DNA from 2 places in the Streptomyces sp. NPDC093252 genome. Region 1 is predicted to be linked to the other one. Evidence: riboswitches for the same ligand, from Rfam matches in the RefSeq annotation. Region 1 holds a riboswitch; the other holds the start of a gene.

The links. A riboswitch is a leader RNA that binds a small molecule or an ion and turns the genes downstream of it on or off. The one in region 1 is predicted to bind thiamine pyrophosphate.
Region 2: it holds a riboswitch for thiamine pyrophosphate, as region 1 does, so the genes downstream of both, AB0O01_RS23435 (thiamine ABC transporter substrate-binding protein) here and thiC (phosphomethylpyrimidine synthase ThiC) in region 1, are expected to answer to the same signal.

The regions. Positions count from the first base shown of each region.
Region 1 covers NZ_JBFBEM010000014.1:40,417-45,339, forward strand. Annotated here, with positions in the region: gene AB0O01_RS27175 (YibE/F family protein) at 199-1,659, opposite strand; gene AB0O01_RS27180 (hypothetical protein) at 1,558-1,905, shown strand; TPP riboswitch at 2,388-2,577, shown strand; gene thiC (phosphomethylpyrimidine synthase ThiC) at 2,570-4,369, shown strand; gene AB0O01_RS27190 (VWA domain-containing protein) at 4,520-4,923, shown strand, end outside.
Region 2 covers NZ_JBFBEM010000011.1:120,663-125,585, reverse strand. Annotated here, with positions in the region: gene AB0O01_RS23450 (phosphatidate cytidylyltransferase) at 1-48, shown strand, start outside; gene AB0O01_RS23445 (hypothetical protein) at 152-850, shown strand; gene rlmN (23S rRNA (adenine(2503)-C(2))-methyltransferase RlmN) at 929-2,035, shown strand; TPP riboswitch at 2,073-2,193, shown strand; gene AB0O01_RS23435 (thiamine ABC transporter substrate-binding protein) at 2,293-3,390, shown strand; gene AB0O01_RS23430 (iron ABC transporter permease) at 3,366-4,923, shown strand, end outside.

The DNA of each region.
Region 1 (4,923 bases):
TTCCGGGAGGTCGCTCTTTCGCAGTCGCCCATCGCAGTCGCCCGTCGCAGTTGCCCTCTTCAGTCGCCCTTCGCCGGTTGTCTTTCGCCGTTGTCTTGCGCGGTTGTCCGTCTCGCTGTCCTTCGCGGTTGTTCTTCGCGGTGTGGCCGGTCGGTCAAAGGCGACGACCGACCGGCCGATGGCCTCAGCCTTCCTCGCTCACCGCTTCCGCCGACGCCCCCGTCCGCTGCGGCCGAGCGCGGCAGGCGGGCGGACGCCGGCCGGAGGCGCCCCCTCTCCCGCCGGACCCGCCAAAGGCCCTGCGGGCACCGCCTGTCCCATCGGCAGGCGACCCGGCGCCGGACGGTCGGCGGAGACGACCAGGGCGGCGAGGGCCGTCGTCACCGGCACCGAGGCGACCAGCCCGATCGAACCGACCAGGGTCCGGACGATCTCCTGGGCGACCAGCTCACTGTTGGCGACCGTCCCCACGCTGCTCTGCGCGATCGAGAAGAGCAGCAGCAGGGGGAGCGCGGCACCCGCGTAGGCGAGGACGAGGGTGTTGACGACGGAGGCGATGTGGTCGCGGCCGATCCGGATACCGGCCCGGTACAGCCCCCGCCAGCCCATCGTGGGATTGGCCTCGTGGAGTTCCCAGACGGCGGAGGTCTGGGTGACCGTCACATCGTCGAGCACACCCAGTGAACCGATGATGATGCCGGCCAGCAGCAGACCGCTCATGTCGATCGTCGGATAGAGGCCGTGGATGAGACCGGTGTTGTCGTCCGTGTTGCCGGTCAGCGCCGCCCAGTCGATGAACAGCGAACCGAGCACCCCGATCAGCAGCAGCGAGATCAGGGTGCCGAGCACCGCGACCGAGGTTCTCGCGGACAGCCCATGGCACAGATACAGCGCGATGAGCATGATCGCGCTCGCCCCGACCACGGCGACGACCAGCGGATTCGATCCCTGGAGGATGGCGGGCAGGATGAAGAAGTTGAGAATCAGGAAGCTGATGGTCAGCGCGACCAGCGCCATCACACCGCGCAGCCGTCCGACGAGCACCACGGCCAGCGCGAAGATCCCGGCGAGCACGGCCATCGGGACCCGCCGGTTGATGTCCGCCACCGAATACTGGAGATCCTCGGGCGCGGACGGCTCGTAGGCGACCACGACCTTCTGGTCCTGCTCCAACTGACGTGACTGGTCGGGCTGGACGATCTCGGTGAACGTACGGCCCTTGTCATCGCCGGTGTCGACCCGGATTGTCGCCCGCTTGCAGGTGCCGTTCGCCTGCTGCACGGCGGAGGAGCCCTCGGCGGTGGAGGTGTCGCCGGTCGGGGTGCCGCCGGAGCCGTTCACCGTGGCGCAGTCGACCTGTTCGACCTGGGTGACCGTGGCCTCCTGGGTCTGCCGGTCGAACCCGACCCCGGTCCGCTCGTGCGCCGGGGCCCCCCCGGGCCACAGCACCGCGAGCCCGACCAGCACCGCCACACCGAACGGTACGAGGATGGCGGCGATGATCTTCCGCAGATGGGCGGAGACGGGGGTTGCGGGGCCGTGACTGTGGGAGTGACCGTGCCCACCGCCGGACCCACCACCGCCACCGGGTCCGCTCCCGCCACCGGGTTCGCCGCCGCTGCCGTGACCGGACCCGTCACCGTGACCGTGACTGTGCAGGTCACCCCGACGACCGTCGTCTCCGTGACCTGGACCATGAGTGTGACGGTGGCCGTGACCGTGATGGTGATCGCCGCCATGACCGCCGTACCCGTCATCGGCACCCTGCCCGGCACCGGGGTTCGGCCCGTAGGAGCCCTGGGCAGGCCCCGACCCGAAGCCCTGCCCCTGGGGCCCGGCGAAATCCTGCGGCCGGGGCGGAGGCCCACCGAACTGGGGAACATGCCCACCGGGCTGAGGCACTGACCCACCCGGCCGGGGCACTTGCCCACTAGGCCGGGGCACTTGCCCGCCGGGCCGCGGCACTTGCCCGCCGGGACCCCGCCCGCCCGCATCAGACCCGTTCTCCTGATCCCGCGCCCCAAGCCGACGCACGGAACCAGTCTCGTAATCCGGCCCGGAACCCACCTCAGGCCCCGCCCCCGGCACCATCCCAGGCCCCGCCCCCGGCACCATCCCGGTCGCCGCCCCAGGTACCGCACCCGGCACGACCCCGGCCCCACCCCCAGACCCCTCGCCGGACGCAGGCCCGGCCAAGGGCCCGGACGGACCAGTCAACCCGGACAACCCAGACAGCCCAGCCAGCCCCGACGGCCCGGAGGGAGGACCTTGTGGGGGCCCGGACGGAGGGACGAGAGGATCCTGCGGTGTGGTCACCGACCGATCATCGCAAGAACGACAGGGGCCCTCTGTTCACCGCGCCCGAATTGACGCTAGCGTGGGGGCACCTTTGTACACGCGGGAGCTCGGAGCACCGGGCTGAGAGGGCGCTGACCTTCGTCTTCGCGATGTTTCACGTGGAACATCAGCCACCACGAGTGATGAATCCCATGGAACGCCGACAGACGGACACCGCTGCGTCGACCGCTGAACCTGTTACCGGGTAATGCCGGCGTAGGGAGTAGGTCTCATGACCATCAAGGACACACGCACGCCTTCCTCCACCCAGGACCCCGGCTCCGGCGGGGCGTCCGGCGCGGAGGCCGGGAAGTCCATCGGCTGGCACAAGGCGTACGTCGAGGGCACCCGCCCCGACCTGCGGGTACCGGTCCGCCAGGTGCACCTCACCAACGGGCGGTCGGTCACGCTGTACGACACATCGGGCCCGTACACCGATCCGCTCGCCGAGACCGATGTCCGCAGGGGACTGGCCCCGCTGCGGGAGAACTGGATCATCGCCCGCGGGGACACCGAGGAGTACGCGGGCCGTCCCGTCCGCCCCGAGGACGACGGCGTCAAGCACACCTCGCCGCGCGGCGGGCTGCGCAATCTGGACGCCGTCTTCCCCGGCCGCGCCCGTCAGCCGCGCCGCAGCCGTGACGGCGCCGCGGTGACCCAACTCGCCTATGCCCGCCGGGGCGAGATCACTCCCGAGATGGAGTTCGTGGCGATCCGGGAGAACGTCGCACCCGAGGTGGTCCGCGAGGAGATCGCGGCGGGCCGGGCCGTGCTGCCCGCCAACGTCAATCACCCGGAGATCGAGCCGATGATCATCGGCAAACGGTTCCTGGTGAAGGTCAACGCCAACATCGGCAACTCGGCGGTGACCTCCTCCATCGAGGAGGAGGTGGAGAAGATGACCTGGGCGACCCGCTGGGGCGCCGACACGGTCATGGACCTGTCCACCGGCCGCAATATCCACACCACCCGCGAATGGGTGCTGCGCAACTCCCCCGTCCCCATCGGCACCGTCCCGCTCTACCAGGCCCTGGAGAAGGTCGACGGCCGGGCCGAGGAGCTGACCTGGGAGGTCTACAAGGACACGGTGATCGAACAGGCCGAGCAGGGCGTGGACTACATGACCGTCCACGCGGGCGTCCGGCTGCCGTACGTACCGCTCACCGCGAACCGCAAGACCGGGATCGTCTCGCGCGGCGGCTCGATCATGGCCGCCTGGTGCCTGGCCCACCACAAGGAATCGTTTCTCTACGAGAACTTCGAGGAACTCTGCGAGATCCTCGCCGCCTACGACATCACCTACTCCCTCGGTGACGGGCTGCGGCCGGGCTCCATCGCGGACGCCAACGACGAGGCACAGTTCGCGGAGTTGCGCACACTCGGGGAACTCAACCGGATCGCGAAGCGTTTCCATGTACAGACGATGATCGAAGGCCCGGGACATGTCCCGATGCACAAGATCAAGGAGAACATCGACCTTCAGCAGGAGATCTGCGATGAAGCTCCGTTCTATACGCTCGGCCCGCTGACGACGGACGTCGCGCCGGCGTACGACCACATCACCTCCGGCATCGGCGCCGCCATGATCGCCTGGTGGGGCACGGCGATGCTCTGCTACGTCACCCCCAAGGAACACCTGGGCCTGCCCAACCGTGACGACGTCAAGACCGGCGTCATCACCTACAAGATCGCCGCCCATGCCGCCGATCTCGCCAAGGGACACCCGGGTGCCCAGGAGTGGGACGACGCGCTGTCCGACGCCCGTTTCGAGTTCCGCTGGGAGGACCAGTTCAATCTGGCCCTCGACCCGGACACGGCCCGTGAGTTCCACGACGAGACCCTCCCGGCGGAGCCCGCCAAGACGGCCCACTTCTGCTCCATGTGCGGCCCGAAGTTCTGCTCGATGAAGATCTCCCAGGACATCCGCCGGGCACACGGCGGGTCGAAGGCGGAGATCGAGGAAGGCATGGCCCAGAAGTCGAAGGAGTTCGCGGCGGCGGGCAACCGGGTGTATCTGCCCCTCGCCGACTGAGTCACCGGGGCCGGGGCTGAGACCGGCTGAGCGACCAAGCCACCGGTGACCGATGACTGGGGCCGACCGGCCGGGTCCGGTGTTCCGTCCCGCCGCGGAAGTTGCGGGAGGGGGGACGCCAGGGCCCGGGGCGGTCGGCAGACTGGGGGAATGACATCGAGTTCGCTGAGCAAGGGTGCCAACCTTCCGGTCGACTCCGCGCAGGTGCGGGTCGAACTGCGCTGGTCCGGAGGGCCCGGTGTGCCGGACGTCGACGCCTCCGCGCTGCTGCTCACCGCCGCGGGGCGGGTGCGCGACGACGCCGACTTCGTGTTCTACAACCAGCCGCACCACGCCTCCGGAGCCGTCACCCACCAGGGGAAGCAGCAGACGGGGGCGGGGTCGACGGACACGGTCGGGGTGAGCCTCGGCGCGCTGGAGCCGGACATCGAGCGGGTCGTGCTGTGCGCCTCGGCCGACGGCGGGACGTTCGGCCAGGTACCGGGGCTGACCCTGCGGCTGCTGGACGCCGGAACCTCGTCGGAGCTGGCCCGGTTCGAGATGGCGGCGACGAC
Region 2 (4,923 bases), on a different contig from region 1:
GCGCCGGTGGTGTGGCTGCTGATGGTGGTGTTCGTCGGCTCCGGCTGAGTCCCGGGCGGCGTCTTCGGCTGCTTCCTGAGTGAACGTTTGCTCCACCCCTCCGGGTCCTCCCTATGATCGCCGTCACGGGGACCGGGAGGGGTGGAGCCGTATGTGGGCCAGACGCCGGGCGGCGCGGCAGGAGCGGCTGGAGCGGGCGGCGGCCGAGGCGCTCCAGGAGTTCGATCAGAGTCTGCGCACCACCCTGGCCTCCGTCGACGACGCCCACCAGGGCCTGCTGGAACTGCGCGAGGAACTCGCCCGCGAGGTGGCGGACACCAGGGCGATGCTCGGCCGCGACGACGGACTGCCGGCCGAACCGGCCCAGGACGATCTGGCGGCGGGCGACGAGGCCCTCACCCTGCTGGACGAGGTGTCCGCGCAGTACACGGGCGTCCGGGTCCGGGTCGTCGGCAAGGGCTTCGAGGACCGGGCCACACTCATCCCCCTGATGGAGGAACTGGTCGACTTCGTGGAGACCATGCCGGACATCGGCGACCGGGTGGTCGGCGCCGCCGAGGCGGTGATCGCGCTGCGCGAGGGGCTGACGCGGACCCGGGCGGACCTGGCGCCGCTGCGGGCCCGGATCCACCCCGCGCACCGGGCCGCCGAGGACGAGCTGGCGGCGACCCGCGGCACCCCCGGCTGGCATGTCCGCCAGGTCGCCCTCGCCACCCTCGGCGACCGCCTCACGGCCCTGGAGCGGGGCCGGGTCCGGCCGACGGCGGACGAGACCGTAACCGACCACTACCGCCGCCTCGAACGCGATCTCGCGGCCCTGCGCGACGAGATCGCCCAGGCACCCTCCTGACCTGCGGCGATACCGCCCGGCCGGAGTTATCCACAGGCCGCCTGGGGCGGCCCGGGAGTCTGCGACACTGGTAGGGCCATGCCTAAGCCCGGAGAACTCACCTTTGTCGCGCCGCGCGGAGCCAAGAAGCCGCCGCGGCATCTCGCCGATCTCTCGCCCGCCGAGCGCAAGGAGGCGGTGGCGCAGATCGGGGAGAAGCCCTTTCGCGCCAAGCAGCTCTCGCAGCACTACTTCGCGCGGTACGCGCACGAGCCCGAGCAGTGGACGGACATCCCCGCCGGGTCCCGTGAGCGGCTGCGCGAGGCGCTGCTGCCGGAGCTGATGACCGTCGTCCGGCATCTGTCGACGGACGAGGGGACGACCCGCAAGACCCTGTGGCGGCTGTTCGACGGGACGCTGGTGGAGTCGGTGCTGATGCGGTACCCGGACCGGGTCACCATGTGCATCAGCTCGCAGGCCGGATGCGGGATGAACTGCCCGTTCTGCGCCACCGGACAGGCCGGGCTGGACCGGAACCTGTCGACCGCCGAGATCGTGCACCAGATCGTCGACGGCATGCGGGCGCTGCGGGACGGGGATGTGCCGGGCGGGCCCGCGCGGCTGTCCAACATCGTCTTCATGGGCATGGGCGAGCCGCTCGCCAACTACCGGCGGGTCGTCGGGGCCATCCGGGCGCTGACCGATCCGGCGCCGGACGGTGTGGGGCTGTCCCAGCGCGGGATCACCGTGTCGACGGTCGGGCTGGTGCCCGCCATCCACCGGTTCGCCGACGAGGGCTTCAAGTGCCGTCTGGCCATCTCGCTGCACGCGCCCGACGACGAGCTGCGCGACACCCTGGTGCCGGTGAACACCCGCTGGAAGGTCCGCGAGGTGCTCGACGCCGGGTTCGGATACGCGGAGCGGTCCGGGCGGCGGCTGTCCATCGAGTACGCGCTGATCCGGGACATCAACGACCAGGCGTGGCGGGGCGACCGGCTCGGGCGGCTGCTCAAGGGGCGGCCCGTGCATGTGAACCTGATCCCGCTGAACCCGACACCGGGGTCCAAGTGGACCGCCTCCCGGCCCGAGGACGAGAAGGCGTTCGTGGAGGCCATCGCCGCCCATGGGGTGCCGGTGACTGTCCGGGACACCCGGGGGCAGGAGATCGACGGGGCGTGCGGTCAGCTCGCGGCCACCGAGCGGTAGAGTCTGACGTCGTACATCCGTACATATCTTCATACTCGTAATCCGGCAGGGGAGCGCCACAGCGCTGAGAGTGCGGCAGCCGTCAGGACACGGTGGGCCGCAGACCCTCTGAACCTCGCCCAGGTCATTCTGGGTAGGGAGATCGGTCGTCACTCATGCTGTTGCGCCCTGCCCGGGAACCCGTCTCGTCGGTCCCGGGCGGGGCCGCGTCTCTTCCTGGTCACCCAGGAGGACATTCAGTGAGCATCACTCGTCAGATGAGCAGCAGGGTCAGAACGGTGGCCGCGGTCGGCGCCGGGCTCGGGATGGTCACGCTGGCCGCCTGCGGTTCGGGGGCGTCCGGCTCCGATGCCGGGTCGGCATCGGGCGGCGGATCGAAGACCGTCACGCTGATCAGCCATGACTCCTGGGCCGTGTCCAAGGAGGTCCTCGCCGACTTCCGGGAGCGGTCCGGGTACACGGTCAAGGTCCTGGAGGACGGGGACGCCGGTACGGCGGTCAACAAGGCGATCCTCACCAAGGACAACCCGCAGGGCGATGTCTTCTTCGGCGTCGACAACACCCTGCTCTCCCGCGCCCTGGACAACGGCCTCTTCCAGCCGTACGAGGCCAAGGGCGCCGACACGGTCGAGCCCGCCTTCCGCGCCGACGCCACCGGAAACCGGGTCACGCCCGTCGACACCGGCGACATCTGCGTCAACTACGACAAGGCGTACTTCGCCGAGCGCGATCTCGACCCGCCCCGCACCTTCGACGATCTGGTGAAGCCGCAGTACAAGGACCTGCTGGTCACCGAGAACGCCTCCACCTCCTCGCCCGGCCTCGGCTTCCTGCTCGGCACGGCGGCGAAGTACGGCGACGACGGCTGGCAGGGGTACTGGCAGAAGCTCACGGACAACGGCGTCAAGGTCGTCGACAGTTGGGAGACCGCCTACAACCAGGAGTTCTCCGGCTCGGCCGGTGGCAGGGCGGCGGGCGGTGACCGGCCGCTGGTGGTGTCGTACGCCTCCTCGCCGCCCGTCGAGGTGGTGTACGCGGATCCGCAGCCCAAGGACGCGCCGACCGGGGTCGCCGACGGCACCTGCTTCCGGCAGATCGAGTACGCGGGGCTGCTGAGCAACGCGGAGAACGCCGAGGGCGGCAAGGCGCTGCTGGACTTCCTGATCGGCAAGGAGTTCCAGCAGGACATGCCGCTGAACATGTTCGTGTACCCGGTGGTCGAGGGCGCCCAGGTGCCCGAGGTGTTCAGCCGGTACGGGCCGCGGATCGCCGACCCCGAGACCATGGACGCGGCGAAGATCGCCGACCACCGGGACGACTGGGTCAAGGCATGGACGTCGCTGGTACTGAAGTAGCGCGCTCCCCGAGGGCCCGGCGGGGGCTGGTCCGGCTCGCGCTGCTGGTCGTGCCCGCCGGGTTCTTCGGGGTCTTCTTCGCCTATCCCGTCGCCGCGATCCTCACCCGGGGGCTGCGGGTCGACGGGGTCTGGCAGGCGGGGCGGGTCTGGGAGGTGCTGGGGGAGTCCGGCGTCCGGCAGGTGCTCTGGTTCACCACCTGGCAGGCGCTCGCCTCCACCGCGCTGACTCTGCTGATCGCCCTGCCCGGCGCCTATGTCTTCGCCCGCCTCGACTTCCCCGGCAAGCAGGTGCTCCGGGCGGTGGTCACCGTGCCGTTCGTGCTGCCGACGGTGGTGGTCGGCACGGCGTTCCTGGCGCTGCTCGGGCGCGGCGGGCTGCTGGACGAGTGGTGGGGCGTCCGGCTGGACACCACCGTGTGGGCGATCCTGCTGGCGCATGTCTTCTTCAACTACGCGGTCGTCGTCCGGACCGTGGGAGGGCTGTGGGCGCAGCTCGATCCCCGGCAGGAGGAGGCGGCGCGGATGCTCGGGGCGTCGCCCCTGGCCGCCTGGCGGAGGGTGACCCTGCCGGCGCTGGGACCGGCGGTGGCCGCCGCCGCGCTGATGGTGTTCCTCTTCACCTTCACCTCGTTCGGGGTGGTGCAGATCCTCGGCGGGCCCACCTTCGCCACCCTTGAGGTGGAGATCTACCGGCAGACCTCGCAGCTCTTCGATCTGTCCACGGCGGCCGTGCTGACGGTCGTCCAGTTCGCGGCGGTGGGCGGCATCCTCGCCGTGCACGCCTGGACCGTGCGGCGGCGGGAGAGCGCGCTGCGGCTGGTCGACCCGGCCGGGACCGCCCGGCGTCCGCGCGGCGCCGGGCAGTGGGCGCTGCTCGCCGGGGTGCTGGCGGTCGTCGTCGCGCTGATCCTGCTGCCGCTCGGGGTGCTGGTGCGGCGCTCGCTGGAAGGGTCCGGGTTCGCCTACTACCGGGCGCTGGCCTCGGCGGAGTCCGAGGTGTTCCTGGTCCCGCCGATCCACGCCATCGGCAACTCGCTGGCGTACGCCGCCGTCGCCACCGTCATCGCGCTGCTGGTCGGCGGGCTGGCCGCGGCGGCGCTGGCGCGGCGGGACGCGGGGCGGCTGGTGCGCGGGTTCGACGCGCTGCTGATGCTGCCGCTCGGGGTGTCCGCGGTGACCGTCGGCTTCGGGTTCCTGATCGCGCTGGACGAACCCCCGCTGGATCTGCGGGCCACCTGGATCCTGGTGCCGCTCGCCCAGGCCCTGGTGGGGGTGCCGTTCGTGGTGCGGATCATGCTGCCGGTGCTGCGGGCGGTGGACGGGCGGCTGCGGGAGGCGGCGGCGGTGCTCGGGGCGTCCCCGTGGCGGGTGTGGCGGGAGGTGGATCTGCCGCTGGTGCGGCGGGCGGTGCTGGTCGCGTCGGGGTTCGCGTTCGCGGTGTCGCTGGGCGAGTACGGGGCGACGGTGTTCATCGCGCGGCCGGACCAGCCGACGCTGCCGGTGGCGGTCGCCAAGCTGGTGGCCCGCCCCG